2 regions of the Chitinimonas sp. genome follow, and region 2 is predicted to be linked to the other one. Evidence: predicted binding sites of a transcription regulator. Region 2 holds the regulator's gene; the other holds the start of a gene.

Region 1 (7,445 bases), on a different contig from region 2:
TCAAGGCGGGCCAGCTGGCGCAGGCGGATTTCCAGGATATCGTCAGCCTGCCGCTCGCTCAGTGCAAATGCGGCAATCAGGTCGGCCTTCGGGTCGTCGGCCTGACGGATGATGCGGATCACCTCGTCGATATTCAGGTAGACCAGTAGCCGGCCTTCTAGGATATGGATGCGGTCATCCACCTGGCCGAGTCGATGGGTGGTGCGGCGGCGCACGGTGATAAAGCGGTAGTCGATCCATTCCTGCAGCAGCTGCTTCAGATTCTTTTGCTGCGGCCGGCCATCGAGGCCGATTGCCACCAGATTCAGCGAGGCATTGCCCTCCAGACTGGTGTGGGTGAGCAGCATATTGGCGAATTCGTCGGGATTCTGGGTGCGGCTCTTCGGTTCGAACACCAGGCGCACCGCCACATCCTTGCCCGACTCGTCGCGCACCGTGTCGAGCTGGCTCAGCAGCAACTGCTTGAGCTGTACCTGCTCTTGGGTCAGCGCCTTCTTGCCCTTTTTGATCTTCGGGTTGGTCAGATCTTCGATTTCTTCCAGCACCCGTTGCGAGGACGCATTCGGTGGCAGCTCGGTCACCACCAGCTGCCACTGGCCGCGCGCCAGCTCTTCGATCTTCCAGCGTGCCCGTACCGTCAGGCTGCCACGGCCGCTTTCATAGGCCGACTGGATCTGCTCGCGGCTGGAGATGATCTGGCCGCCACCCGGAAAGTCCGGGCCGCGTATGGTGTCGAGCAGGTCGGCCACTTCCAGGCGCGGATTGCGGATCAGCGCCACCGCCGCTTCCGCCACTTCGCTCAGATTATGCGGCGGCATCTCGGTCGCCATGCCCACGGCGATGCCGGATGCGCCATTGAGCAGCAACATCGGCAAACGCGCCGGCAACAGCTTGGGCTCTTCAAATGCGCCGTCGTAGTTCGGAATGAAATCGACGGTGCCCATATCGATTTCCGACAGCAGCAATTCGGCAATCTTGGTCAGCCGCGCTTCGGTGTAACGCATCGCCGCTGCGCCATCGCCATCGCGCGAGCCGAAATTGCCCTGGCCATCCACCAGCGGGTAGCGCAGCGAAAAATCCTGCGCCATCCGCACCATCGCCTCATAGGCAGAGGAATCGCCATGCGGGTGGAATTTACCCAGCACCTCACCGACTACACGTGCCGACTTCACCGGCTTGGCGACTGCCCCGAGGCCCATCTCGTGCATGGCATACAGGATGCGGCGCTGCACTGGCTTCTGGCCATCGCTCACTTCCGGCAGGGCGCGGCCCTTGACCACCGATACCGCATATTCCAAGTAAGCGCGCTCGGCATAGCGGCCGAGCGGCACCGCATCGGCACCGCTGAAGTCGGTCAGGCTGGGTGGCGGCGGCAAGTCGGCGCTGTTGCCGCTCTGCGGCGTGTCCAGCGCGGGCGTGTCGTCATCGTCAGTCGGCAAGTCGGGAGTGTCATTCATGATGCTTTACGGCGGTCGGAATCAGGCGGGCGATGATGGCAGAAGCGCCGGTCAATGGGTAGCGCTACGCATGATGTTGCTGCCGGGGGGCCGAGGGCAAACACGCGGCGCCGCATCGCGCCATGCATTGCCGGAATATGCCATTCTGCGTACAGCCCGTGCGGCGCGATGCCGGCTCCTCTATTCACCCTATGACCTTGATGCCCATGCAAACACCCGAAGCCATGCTGGACTGGCTGAAAAGCAAACCGACTTTGACTGCGTTATGCGAGGCCAGGCCGGATGTATGGCGCCAGGTGCGCGATGAGCTGGCGCAGCTTGTGGCCCGGCGTGATGCGGCCGAACTGAAGGCAGTGGCCGAGCGCGCCGCACAAGCGGCGCTGCCGCATGAGCGCTTTCTCAGCGGCGAGCGCAGCGGGCGCGCCTTTGCCGCCCAGGTGGAGCAGCTGCTGCGGCAGCGCATGACCGAGCTGGCGATCCGCCAATATGTGTTTTCGGCGGCAACCGGTGTGCGCCAAGGGAAGGTGCGCTTCAATCTGTTCAATGGCCTGATTGCGCAGCGCCTGCTGTTCAAGCGCGATTTCGAGCGCAAACCGGTGTCGCTGCGCTGGTTCCGCTTGGTGTGGCCGCTGCTATGGCAGCGCCGGCGGCTGATGCCGCTGGTGGAGCAGCGCGGCATTTACTGTTTCTTTTCGCGCGAGTTGATCGCCGCGCTGGCGGCACGGCTAGGCCAGCGGCCTGCATTGGAAATCGCCGCGGGCGACGGCACGCTGACGCGCTTTTTGCGCGATGCCGGCGCCATGGTGGATGCCTGCGATGATTACAGCTGGCACAAGCAGCTGGATTATCCCGACTGGGTGCGGCGCATGGACGCGGTTGAGGCCTTGCGCACCCGCTCGCCCGAGGTGGTGATCTGCTGCTGGCCGCCCGCCAACAATCGCTTCGAGCGCCAGGTGTTCCGTACCCGCAGTGTGCAGACCTATATCGTGATCGGCAGTCGCTCGCACTTTGTCACCGGCAATTGGGCCGACTACGAAGCGCAGACCCTGTTTGCCTGTGGCGAGGATGTCGCGCTGAGCAAACTGGCGCTGCCGCCGGAATTGGGCGCGGCGGTGTATGTGTTCGAGCGTATCAGGCAATAAGTGATGCGGTGCTGCTGCGGCTGTCCTTGGTGGCGCGCCACGCTGTTTCGCTGGCTTGCGGGCGGGATATCGTCTCGCTTCGCTTGGCCGTCACCGGGGTGATGGGCTGTTGCTTGGATTGCGCGGCTGACTTGCTGAAACACAGTGGACTGAACATGACTGCCTCCGGCCGGATCGGCGTTTTGATGGAGGCAGCTTAAGGGCCGGCTCGAAGCAGCGTTACCGGCTTGCGATAAAGCGCAGGGCTAGCGGGGTGAAATGCAGATTTGGCGCGCTCAGCCACTTCCGGCGGGCTCGGCGCGCCATGCCGATCGATGATGGATCAGAAGTCATCCTGTGGATTATCGCCCGCTGCCAGCTGGGCCTTGCCGGCTTCCAGCGCGGCAATTCGCGCTTCCAGGGCGGTCAGCGTCTCACGCGTCTTGGCCAGCACCGCCTGCTGAACTTCGAACTCTTCGCGCGTCACCAGATCCAGCTTGGCAAAGGCGGCAGTCAGCACCGCCTTGATGTTCTTCTCGATATCGCGCGCCGGGCCGGTGGCCATTACCTCGGCGATCTTGCCGCTTACCTCGTCGAATAGTCGTTGCGCCAGCATCGCTTGCTCCTTGTTGGATGGTTAATGGCGCAAGTCTAACAAATCGCCATGCGACTCGGCCGCACCAGCATCTCGCTTCGCCCGATTCGAGCGCACTGTTTTGGTGCAAGCTACGGGGGTGGTATTGGTAATAATTCAATAACAGATTGAATCTAAAACAATAAATGCTTTGGCACGACCTGTGCTAAAGCTTTGCAGTCAGCAGTATTTCATTACTTCAAGGAGCGAAGATGAAGTTCGTCAGTGCCATCATCAAGCCGTTCAAGCTTGACGAGGTACGGGAAGCACTGTCCGCCATTGGCGTGCAGGGCGTGACCGTCACCGAGGTCAAGGGATTCGGTCGTCAGAAAGGCCACACCGAGCTGTATCGCGGCGCGGAGTATGTGGTCGATTTTCTGCCCAAGGTAAAGCTCGAGATCGCCGTCAAGGATGATCTGGTAGAGCAGGTGATCGAGGCCATCGAGAAAGCCGCCAATACCGGCAAGATCGGCGACGGCAAGATCTTCGTCTTCGATCTGGAACAGGTCATCCGCATCCGCACCGGTGAAACCGGCGCCGACGCGCTCTAGAGCCAGGAGAATCCACATGAAGAAACTGCTCGCGACACTTGCACTGTTTGGTGCATTGGGCCTGGGCCAAGCCTGGGCGGAGGACGCAGCGGCGGCCAAACCCGCCGAGGCGCCCGCAACATCGGTAGCGGCCAAGCCAGCCGATGCCGCTGCACCGGCTGCCGTAGCGCCGGCAGCAGCAACGCCAGCCACCCCTGCTGCTGCGGCTCCTGCTGTAAGCACCGCGGCCCCTGCCGCTCCGGCGGCCGCGCCAGCACCGGTCCCCAATAAGGGCGACAACACCTGGCTACTGGTGTCGACTGCCCTTGTCATTCTGATGTCGATTCCCGGCCTCGCGCTGTTCTACGGCGGCCTGGTGCGCTCCAAGAATATGCTCAGCATCCTGATGCAGGTATTCGTGGTGTTTTCGCTGATCTCGGTGCTGTGGGTGATCTACGGCTACAGCCTGGCGTTTACCGAGGGTAGCGGCGCGCTCAGTCCGTTTATCGGCTCATTCAAGGACCTGTTCCTCAAGGGCGTCACGCCGGATTCGGTGGCAGCCACCTTCAGCAAGGGCGTGGTGGTTTCCGAGCTGGCCTATGTGGTGTTCCAGGGCGCATTTGCCGCCATCACCTGCGGCCTGATCGTCGGTGCCTTCGCCGAGCGCGCCAAGTTCGCTGCGGTTCTGGCCTTTGTGGTGATCTGGTTCAGCTTTGCCTACCTGCCGATGGCGCATATGGTCTGGTTCTGGCCTGGCCCGGACGCATTCACCAACCAGCAAGCCGCTGATGCTGCGACGCTTACCGGCGGCTGGCTGTGGCAAAAAGGCGCGCTGGACTTCGCCGGCGGCACCGTGGTGCATATCAATGCCGCCATTGCTGGTTTGATCGGTGCCTATTTTGTCGGCAAGCGTGTCGGCTACGGCCGCGAAGCGATGACGCCGCACAGCCTGACCATGACCATGATCGGTTCCTCCTTGCTGTGGTTCGGCTGGTTTGGCTTCAATGCCGGCTCGAATCTGGAAGCGACCGGTGTCGCAGCGCTCGCCTTCGTCAATACCTGGGTGGCAACCGCTCTGGCCGCCTTGGTGTGGATGGGCATCGAGTGGGCGTGGAAGGGTAAGCCTTCGATGCTGGGCGCGGCCTCGGGCGCCGTGGCCGGTCTGGTGGCCATTACCCCGGCTTGCGGCTATGTCGGTGTTGGCGGTGCGATGGTGATTGGTGCACTGGCCGGCGCAGTCTGCCTGTGGGGCGTGCACGGCCTGAAGCGCCTGCTTGGCGCGGACGATGCGCTCGATGTGTTCGGCGTGCATGGCGTTGGTGGCATTCTGGGCGCCCTGCTTACCGGTGTGTTTGCCGATCCATCGCTGGGCGGTGCCGGCATCTACGACTATGTGGCCAATGCGGTGGGCAAGGACTACTCGATTGCCAGCCAGGTGCTGACTCAGGCCAAGGCAGTGGGGACTACGCTGATCTGGTCCGGCCTGGTGTCGGTGATTGCCTACAAGCTGGTCGATCTGACCATCGGCCTGCGCGTACCGGAAGACGAGGAGCGCGAAGGGCTGGATCTGACCAGCCATGGCGAAAAGGCGTACAGCCAGTAAGCCGCAGTGTGATGTAACCAAAAGGCCCGTTGCGACGGGCCTTTTGCTTTATCGGTAGCAGCAATCGCGGTGTTGCTGAGGGTCGGTGGCCGACTACAGCAAATGATCCAGCAGTTCCGGTCCGAATACCTCGCGCTGGATGTGTTGCGGCGCAATGCCATGCGCCAGCAGCGCCTGCCATTGGGCTTGCATGAACGGGATGGGCCCGCACAGGTAGAAGTCGGTATCGGCAGGCACCCCAGCCAGCACCCGCTCCAGCGCCATTCGCCCTGGCTGTGCGTGGTGATCGGTAGCGCCGGCCTGTTCGTAGAAAACATGGGTCTGCAGGCCGGCCAGTCGGTCGCGGGCATTGGCGAGGTCGGCACGCAAGGCGTGGTGCGCGGCCGATTGCGCGGCATGGGCAAATATGATGGGTCGGCTATCACGGCGATCGGCCAGGGTATTGAGCACTGACACCATCGGCGTAATGCCGACGCCGGCCGAGATCAGGGCGATGGGGCGGCCAGCATCCAGATTGGGTGTGAAGTCGCCGAATGGCGCGCCCACGGCAAGGCGGTCGCCCTGCTGGACGTGCTTGTGTAAATGGTTCGACACCATGCCGGCTGGTGTGGCGCCCTCGCCCGCTTCGCGCTTGATGGTCAGGCGCCACCAGTCGCGAGATGGCGCGTCCGACAGGCTGTACTGGCGTATCTGCCGCCGCCCCAGCGCCGCCAGCTCGACAGCAACCGATACATACTGGCCCGGCTTGAAGGCGCCGGGGGATTGGCCATCCGGCGTTTTCAGATAACAGGAAATCACCCCGTCGCATTCCTGCCGGGTTTCCATCACCTGCAATTCACGCATTTCCCCGGTGGCGGCGCCAGATTGCTCGCTGAGCCGCGCTTCGGCCGCGATCAATTCGCCGGCCAGCAGCCAGTAGGCTTCATCCCAGGCTGCCAGCAGCGCCGGGGTGGCGGCGTCGCCGAGGACTTCCCCGATGGCAGCAAGCAGATAGCGGCCAACAATCGGGTAATGCGCCGGGCGTATGCCTACCGACGCATGCTTGTGGGCAATGCGGCTGGCTACCGGCGCCAGCGCATCAGGCTTGTCGATATTGGCGGCATAGGCAAATACGGCGGCGGCCAGCGATTGCTGCTGGCTGCCATTGGCCTGGTTGCCCAGATTGAACAGGTTTTCCAGCTCGGGGTAGGCGGCAAACATGCGCTGATAAAACACCTGGGTAATGGCGAGGCCGTGTTGGCGCAGTACGGGAACGCTTGCTTCGATATAGGGGCGGGCGGACGGAGACAGCATGGGCTTTCCTTTTACTGGTATCAAAAATGCAACTTTTAGGGCGAAGTGAAACGGCTGCCTGTGCTTATGGCCTCGCAACAATGCTGGCGCCACCCAGGCTGGCCTGGCTGGGGATGTGACCGTGTTCATGCATCAACAGCAGGCTCTGTCCGATGCGTTCGGCGCGCGCCAGCCAGGCATTTGCCAGCTCGGGCGGCAGGGAATCGAAAAGTGTCTGCCGGAACAGCGCCAGCCAGTCTGCCAGCAAGGCGGGAGTGAAGCCGCTCTGGGCATGGCGTTGCGCCACCTGATAGCGATAGTCGAGATAGCGCTCGCCGCCCAGCGTTACCCACCAGAAATGGCTCAGATGCTCAAGATGCGCCGGCCAGTCCTCAACCCGGGCGAAGGGGATGGCCAGTCTTGGGTGCTGTCTCACCTGCCGGTAAAAGCGCTCGACCACTGCTGCCACGCCGGCTTTGCCGATTTGTTCTGCAATATCAGGCATGGCTGGCCTCCTGGCGCGCCACGAACTGGCGATGCAGGGTGATGATGGCCTCGCCCGTGCCTTGGGCGCTGACATCGGCCAGCGTGTATTCATCCATCCTGGCGTAGAAGGCGGCGAGGCCGGCATTGAGCGCCGCCTTGAGCAGGCAGCCGCCGCCGAGCGGGCAAGGCGGATTGTGGCAATCGATCAGCTGGGTGGTTTCCTCCAGGCCGCTCAGCACCGCCCCAAGCTTCAGGCTGCTGGCGCTTGCTGCCAGACGCAGCCCGCCATTGCGCCCGCGCGTTGCATTCAGCCAGCCCAGCTTGCCCAGACGGTTGACCACT
Region 2 (7,445 bases):
GACCGGTCAGCGGGCGCAGTGCCAGGTCGTAATAGGGGTTGGGCAGGCAGCGCGCATCGAACACGAAATCGGCATCGAGCGGCAGGCCGTGCTTGAAGCCGAAAGACTGGAAGATCAGCGTCAGCCGTGATTGATCCAGCGCCAAAAATTGCTTGATCCAGGCGCGTAGCGCATTGGCGCTCAGTTCGCTGGTATCGACGCGGTGGGCCAGATCAGCTACTTCAGCCAGCAGTTCGCGCTCCAGCACGATGCATTCGCCCACGGTGAGATCGGGCTGGATCAACGAAAGCGGGTGTTTGCGGCGGGTCTCGGAAAAGCGCTTGAGCAGGGCCTCGGTCTTCGCTTCCAGAAACAGCACCCTTACATCGACGCCATCGCTTTTCAGGCGGCTGACGCAGTCGGGCAGGGCCGGCAGGCTCTGTGCGCCACGTACATCGACGCTGATGGCGAGGCGGGTATGGCCTTCGCTGCGCAGCAGGCTGACGGTTTGCTGCAGCAAGGTGGCGGGCAGATTGTCGATGCAGTAATAGCCCAGGTCTTCCAGCAGATTGAGCGCCACACTCTTGCCCGAGCCGGATAGCCCGGAAATCAGCACCACTTGCAGGCTATGCACGCTTACTCTCCCGACTCCATAAAGCGTTGGTGGCGTTCGATGAATTCGCGGGTGGAATCGATGCCGCGCAATTGCAGGATGTAGTTGCGCACCGCCGCCTCCACCAGCACTGCCAGATTGCGACCGGCGGCCACGGGCAGCACGACCTTGCGGATGGCCACATCGAGCACATCCTGCGTTGCCGCCTGCATTTGCAGCCGATCGAGCGGATTGATCGCGTCGGACTGTTTGGTGAGGTGGATGATCAGCTTCAGGTTCTTTTTCGGCCGTACGGCTGTCTCACCGAAGATGGTGCGGATATTCAGTACCCCGAGGCCGCGCACTTCCAGAAAGTCGCGCAGCAGCGGTGGGCAGCGGCCTTCCAAGGTGTCGGGGGCGATACGGTAGAGTTCGACCACGTCGTCAGCAACCAGGCCGTGGCCACGCGAGATCAGCTCCAGCGCCAGCTCGCTCTTACCCATGGCACTTTCGCCGGTGATCAAGACGCCGACTTCCAGCACATCAAGAAACACCCCATGCAGATTGGTCGATACCGCCAGCGCCTTGGCCAGATAAAAGCGCAGCACATCCATCAGATAGGGGCTTTGCTCGGGGGAGGTGAGCAAGGGCACATGATTGCGCTCGCAGGCGTCGCGCAGGATGTCGGGCGTAGGCAGGCCGTTGGCGACGAACATGGCCGCCATATCGGTGCTGAACAGATGGTCCAGCGACTTTTTCAGCGCATCCTGTTCCAGGCTCTTCAGATAGGCGACTTCAGCGAGCCCCAGTACCTGTACGCGGTTGGGGTGGACGAAGTTCAAGTGGCCGACCAACGCGTGGGCCGGCTTTTGCGTATCGGCTTCGTTGGACAGCAGGTTGTTGGCGCCACTCTGGCCGGCAAGCCAGGTCAGCCGCAGTTTTTCGGCATTATCGATAAACAGCTGGCGGACGGTGATTTGCGGCATGGCTCAGGGCGTCGAATCGGGCGGCGTATGCCGCAAAGGCCCTATCTTAACGCGAGCCGCTGGCGCTTGAGCAAAAGCTTGCTGGCAATGGCGCCTAGTTCGACCAGCTTGTCAGCAGCGCATGTGCGCCTTCTACATCGGCAACGCTGGCAAGCGCTTCGCGCAGCTTCTTGTCGCTGAATAACTGGGCCAGCTCGCTCAGAATCTGCAGATGTTGATCGGTGGCCCGCTCCGGCACCAATAGCACAAAGGCGAACAGCACCGGCTTGCCATCAGCTGCTTCGAATGGAATCGGTTGCTTGAGCCGCACAAAGGTGCCGGCAGCTTCCTTCAGGCCCTTGATGCGGCCGTGCGGAATGGCCACGCCGTGACCGACGCCGGTCGATCCCATTCGCTCGCGATCGAGCAGGGCATCGAATATCGTGCTGCGGGCAATGCCATGGCTGTTTTCAAACAGGATTCCGGCTTGTTCGAATAACCGTTTCTTGCTGGTCAGGTCGAGATCGAGAAAGACATTGGCCGGGGGCAGGATGGAGGCAATCAGGGCCATGGAATTCAGACGTGTAGGCAATTTCGGGCGCATTGTACGCCGCTGGCAGCTTGGGACAAGCTGACTTTTCATCGGCCGGGTGGATACGAGACAGGCGGTGCCAATCCCGCACTCAGTGCATCACGCTGGGCAGAAGGCTCCTGGGCGTTTCGGTACTTGCGCGCCGCTGTCTGGCGAGGACGAAAGGAAGGCCGGGAGGTTTGCGGCGGATATTCGGATGGTGCAAACCAGTCCATCAGGTCAGCTGCAGCGGCTATGCGCCAGGGCAAATGAAAACGGGAACGGCGTCCCTGGACCGTTCCCGTTCTGGCTACAACGCCCGTAATGGTTCAGGCGCCAGGCTGTTCCTGATACTTGATGGCGTCGCCGGTATGGCGGTCGCTGTAACGCTTTTCCTTGTGCTTGAGCACTTGCCGGTCGAGCTTGTCGGCAATCAGGTCGATGGCTGCATACATATCCGGCTCGGTCGCTTCAACATGAATATCCTTGCCGCGCAGGTGGACGTTGACGTCGACTTTCTGCTGCAGCTTGTCCACCGATAGCGTGACATGCATATCAATGACGTGGTCAAAATGGCGAGTCACGCGCTCCAGCTTGGTGCCGAGATATTCCCGGATGGAGGGGGTAACTTCGAGGTGGTGCCCACTGATAGTCAGGTTCATACAACGCTCCTTGTGTTAAGGATGCCGCCAAACACTGTGCCGGCGGCTAGAGGGACTTTCTTTGGTTGACGGGCGGGATCTGCATGGCTTCGCGATACTTCGCCACCGTGCGGCGGGCAACATTAATGCCCTGTTTGCCCAGCACCTCGGCGATCGCACTATCGCTCAGCGGTTTTTTCGGGTCCTCGTTCTGGATGAGCTGTTTTAACAGGGCCTTGATGGCAATGGCCGAACATTCGCCACCAGAGTCGGTGTCGACATGGCTGCCGAAGAAATACTTGAATTCGTAAATGCCGCGAGGGGTGAGCATGTACTTCTGGGTAGTGACGCGCGAGATGGTTGATTCATGCAGTTCCAGCTCCTCGGCAATATCGCGCAGCACCAAGGGGCGCATGGCAACTTCGCCGTGTTCGAAGAAGCGCTGCTGACGCTCAACAATGGCTTGGGCGACACGCTGGATGGTTTCAAAGCGTTGCTGCACGTTTTTGATCAGCCACTTCGCTTCTTGCAGCTGCCCGCCGAGCCCTGCGCCGCTGTCACGCTGCTGGCGAAGGATATTGGCATACAGCTGATTGACTCTTAGCTTGGGCATCGCCGCTTCATTGAGCTGCGCTACCCACCCCTGTTTGAGCTTCCTGACCACAACATCAGCGACGACATAGCGGGTTTCTGTTTCACCAAAGGCGGCGCCAGGATGGGGATTCAGCCTCTGAATCAGCGCCTGTGCTGCCTTTAAGCCAATGTCATCACACTTTAGCGTTTTCTTAATCTTACTGTAGTCTTTATTGGCCAACAAATCGAGACACTCGGTCACGATGGAAAGCGCCAATCCGCCAAACGGCTCTACCGCAACCAACGGTTTCAGCTGCAATCCAAGGCAATCCTTCAGGTTGACTGCTGCCACGCCCAATGGTTCCAGCTGGCGCACCAATTGCCAGCCTATCTGCAGATCGTCGATATCGATTTCGAGGTCTTCGCGCAGCTCGGGCGGGATCAGCTCGAGGATTTCGGCCAGTGGCTGGGTCAGGTAGCCATCGTCGTCGAGTGCATCGATCACCAAGGTGGCGAGCGCGCTGTCGCGCTGGCTCAGTGGCAGCAAGCCCAGCTGGCTGATCAGGTGTTCGCGCAGGGTGGGGATGCGGGCGACATTGGCATGCGCGTCGAATTCATCGTCATCGCCATCGCGCTGTTTGCCACTGCCGGCAGCTTCGCTCCAGTAGTTGTCGCCGAGCATATTGTCGGTGTCGAAGTCGGGCTCGGCCGATTCATTGCTGCTGGCCGGCTCGTCCTGGCCCGGAATGCTTTCCGGCGCCTCGGCCGGGCTGCCGTCTTCCTTGACCGCGAAGGTCTCCGGCGCGTCGTCGTCCTCGCGCTCCAGCATCGGGTTGTCTTGCAAGAAGCGCTCGATTTCCTGATTGAGATCGAGTGTGGAGAGTTGCAGCAGCTTGATCGATTGCTGCAGCTGCGGCGTCAGGGTCAGCGACTGGGAAAGCTTGAGCTGGAGGGAGGGCTTCATGCCGTAGGGTGTGTTTCTTCGTTGCTAGAGGCGGAAATGCTCGCCCAGGTAGACACGACGAACATTGTCGTTATAGACAATCTCCTCCGCAGTGCCGGATGCCAGCACGCTGCCTTCATTGATGATATAGGCACGATCGCAGATGCCCAGGGTCTCGCGCACATTGTGATCGGTGATCAGCACGCCGATGCCTCGCTCCTTCAGGTAACGGATGATCTTCTGGATATCCATCACCGCAATCGGGTCAACCCCGGCAAAGGGCTCGTCGAGCAGAATAAAGCGCGGGTCGGCCGCCAGGGCGCGGGCGATCTCGCAGCGGCGCCGCTCGCCACCCGATAGCGACATGGCAGCGCTGTCGGCCAGATGGGCGATATGCAATTCGCGCATCAATTCATCCAGGCGCCTGCGCAGTCGGTCGGCATCCGGTTCATGCAGTTCCAGAATGGCACGGATGTTCTCCGCCACGGTCATCTTGCGGAAGATCGAAGCTTCCTGTGGCAGGTAGCCCAAGCCCAGCTTGGCGCGGCTATGGATAGGCAGATGGGTGATGTCGGCGTCGTCCAGTCGGATTTCGCCGCCATTGAGCGCCACCAGGCCAACGATCATATAAAAGCTAGTGGTCTTGCCGGCACCATTGGGGCCAAGCAGGCCAACAACTTCACCGGCATCGACATGCAAGGACACATCGCGCACCACGGTGCGCGACTTGTAGCGCTTTTGCAGATGCTGGGCCGACAGGCGTGAAAGTAGTGCGCTCATTACTTGGCTTTCCCGTCGGCTGGCTTTTGCTTGGGCTGGATGACCATATGCACGCGACCGTCATCGGCCGGTGTCGAGCCGGCCACGCCGACGCCCTTGCCGCCTTCGGCGCGATATTTCTCGGTATTGGTGTTGTAGGTGATCAGATTGCCAACCAGCTCATCCGCACCTTTCTTCAGCCAGGCATGGCCAAGCAGGCGCACGTCGCCGGTCTGGCTGTCGTATTCCAGGCGGTCGGCCACTGCATCGAGCCAGTCGGCGCTGGCTTCCATCTTCTGGCGGAACTTCACCGGTCGGCCTTCGCCGGTGACTTTCTGGCCGCTGCGGGTTTCCAGAACAGTGGCAAGGTCGGCGGTAAACACCATGGTGCCCTGGGTAATGCGCACATCGTCGATCAGCCGGCGCACCCCCGCCTTGTCATCAGCCTCGGCGCTTTTGGCAGAGATATGCATGGGGAGGCTGCGATCAGCCAGCTCGGCATGGCTGTGCAGCGCGAGGGCGGCGAGCAGGATGGCGGCGAGATAAGGGTTGGCGTTTTGGCGGGACATAGTCGATGTTCACTTTGCTGCGCAGCTTGAGCGGCGCTTGTTTGGTTGTGTCACTCAAGCCTGATAGGGGGCCGACAATCATTGGTTCTGGTGTATCAGTTTGGCTTGATAGTCATATGCAAGCCTTCCGCCCGAATTTCTTCAGTTGCGGTGTTGTAGGTAATCAGGCTTCCGGTGACTTCATCATTGCCTTTTTTCAGCCAGCCATTGCCTAGCAATCGCACATCGCCGGTAATGCTGTCGTACTCGCAGCGATCAGCGCGGGCATCCAGCCAATTCGGACTCGTGCCCATTCTTTGGCGAAGCTTCACCGGATGACCATCACAGCTGATTTTTTGCCCGCCACTGCCGGCATCGAGCAAAGTAGCATTGTCAGCGGTCAGCAGTATGGAGCCTTGGCTGATCCTGACATTTCCGCTCAGGCGGCGTTGCCCCGCACGCTCCATGACGCCCTGATCAGCATCGATATGGATAGGCTGCTTATGGTCTGGGCCTTCGGCCAGCGCATGCGATGCCAACAAGCTCAGTATCGCGTTGATCGCTGCGCGCTTAGCGTTTTGGCGGGACATAGTCGATGTTCACTTTACTGCGCAGCTTGAGCAGCGCTTGTTTGTGGTCGTAGTCAAAACCGGTGGCTTGCAGCACATTGCTGGGCGATTGCACCAGTACCGGTGCTTCCGATTGCGCCTGACCGGTGACCGTGTCGAGCTGCAGGCGACTGGTGCGCAGGGCCATGGGCGGGGTGGTGCCAAACGGGCTGCGCTGCAGCAGCACATCGTTCTCGAACCAGACCTGCTTGCTGCCGGCTTCCAAGCGTGCCTTGGCTGCGGTAACGGCCATGGTGGCCGTGGCTGGCTCGGTGCGCTGCAGCCGCGCCTGGTCGAGCTCGGAGTGATCGTCCGGATAGTGGCGCATCCGGGTGGCATGGAGCTGGTAGTGACTGCTGCCATCCGGGCTGTATTCGGTGGCGACGAAATTGAGAATGGTCAGGTCCGGCTCGCTCTGTACCGCGCCCGGTGCAAAGTAGGGCAGCTCGGTCATGCGGTTGAGTGTCAGCGACAGGCCGAACAACAGGCCCAGCAGGATCAGCGGAAAGGCGCGGGCAGCGCGGTCGGGCAGCATGCTCATTGCAGATAGGGCGCCAACTGCGTTTCCAGGGTGCCTTGCGCTTGCATGATGATCTCGCAGGCCTCGCGCACCGCGCCCTGACCGCCGCGCGCGCCGGTGACATAGTGGGCATGCTGGCGCACCAGGGTGGGGGAATCGGGCACGGCAATGGCAAACGCCACCCGGCGCATCACCGGCAGGTCGATCACATCGTCGCCCATATAGCCGCACTGGCTGGCGTCCATGCCTGTATCGGCGAGTAGTTGCTGGAATGAGGCCAGCTTGTTGTGCGCCCCCTGGATCAGGTGGTCGATGCCGAGATTGCGGGCGCGATGCTCGACCAAGCGCGAGGTACGGCCGGTAATGATGGCCAGCTGCACGCCGCTTTGCCGCAGCATTTTCAGGCCATGACCATCGAGCGAATTGAAGGCTTTCAATTCCTCGCCGGCGTCGGTGTAGTAGAGGCTGCCATCGGTCATGACGCCATCTACGTCAAAAATCATCAGGCGTATCGCTTGAGCGCGTTCCAGCACAGCGGGCTTCCTTGTTTGTGTTACACAACGCCGGCATGCAAGAGATCATGCATGCGGATGGCGCCGACCAGTTTGTTGTCATCCAGTACCAAGAGTGCATAGACCTTGGCTTTTTCCATGCCTTGCACTGCTTCAACCGCCAGCTTGTCGGCATCGATGGTTTTGGGTGTGCGCGACATCACGCTGTCGATGCGCACGGCTTTCAGATCGATA

What was found. Region 2 encodes sigma-54, which starts transcription at its own class of promoters, with help from an activator protein. Its sites were predicted from a motif close to CTGGCACGCTTCATGCTT; they were not measured.
Region 1: a site for sigma-54 is predicted at 3,364-3,381, ahead of glnK (P-II family nitrogen regulator). Genes of this name have one in related genera too.

What each region holds. Positions count from the first base shown of each region.
Region 1 covers NZ_JAYRLZ010000064.1:5,712-13,156, forward strand. The annotation lists gene parC (DNA topoisomerase IV subunit A) at 1-1,457, opposite strand, end outside; gene ACE3OH_RS08380 (hypothetical protein) at 1,664-2,599, shown strand; gene ACE3OH_RS08385 (hypothetical protein) at 2,589-2,756, opposite strand; gene ACE3OH_RS08390 (accessory factor UbiK family protein) at 2,922-3,194, opposite strand; gene glnK (P-II family nitrogen regulator) at 3,425-3,763, shown strand; gene ACE3OH_RS08400 (ammonium transporter) at 3,780-5,345, shown strand; gene ACE3OH_RS08405 (globin domain-containing protein) at 5,439-6,638, opposite strand; gene ACE3OH_RS08410 (group III truncated hemoglobin) at 6,703-7,122, opposite strand; gene ACE3OH_RS08415 (Rrf2 family transcriptional regulator) at 7,115-7,445, opposite strand, start outside.
Region 2 covers NZ_JAYRLZ010000017.1:10,023-17,467, reverse strand. The annotation lists gene rapZ (RNase adapter RapZ) at 1-604, opposite strand, end outside; gene hprK (HPr(Ser) kinase/phosphatase) at 616-1,557, opposite strand; gene ACE3OH_RS03170 (PTS sugar transporter subunit IIA) at 1,652-2,107, opposite strand; gene hpf (ribosome hibernation-promoting factor, HPF/YfiA family) at 2,437-2,769, opposite strand; gene ACE3OH_RS03160 (RNA polymerase factor sigma-54) at 2,816-4,285, opposite strand; gene lptB (LPS export ABC transporter ATP-binding protein) at 4,310-5,044, opposite strand; gene lptA (lipopolysaccharide transport periplasmic protein LptA) at 5,044-5,592, opposite strand; gene lptA (lipopolysaccharide transport periplasmic protein LptA) at 5,688-6,161, opposite strand; gene lptC (LPS export ABC transporter periplasmic protein LptC) at 6,142-6,714, opposite strand; gene kdsC (3-deoxy-manno-octulosonate-8-phosphatase KdsC) at 6,717-7,232, opposite strand; gene ACE3OH_RS03130 (KpsF/GutQ family sugar-phosphate isomerase) at 7,253-7,445, opposite strand, start outside.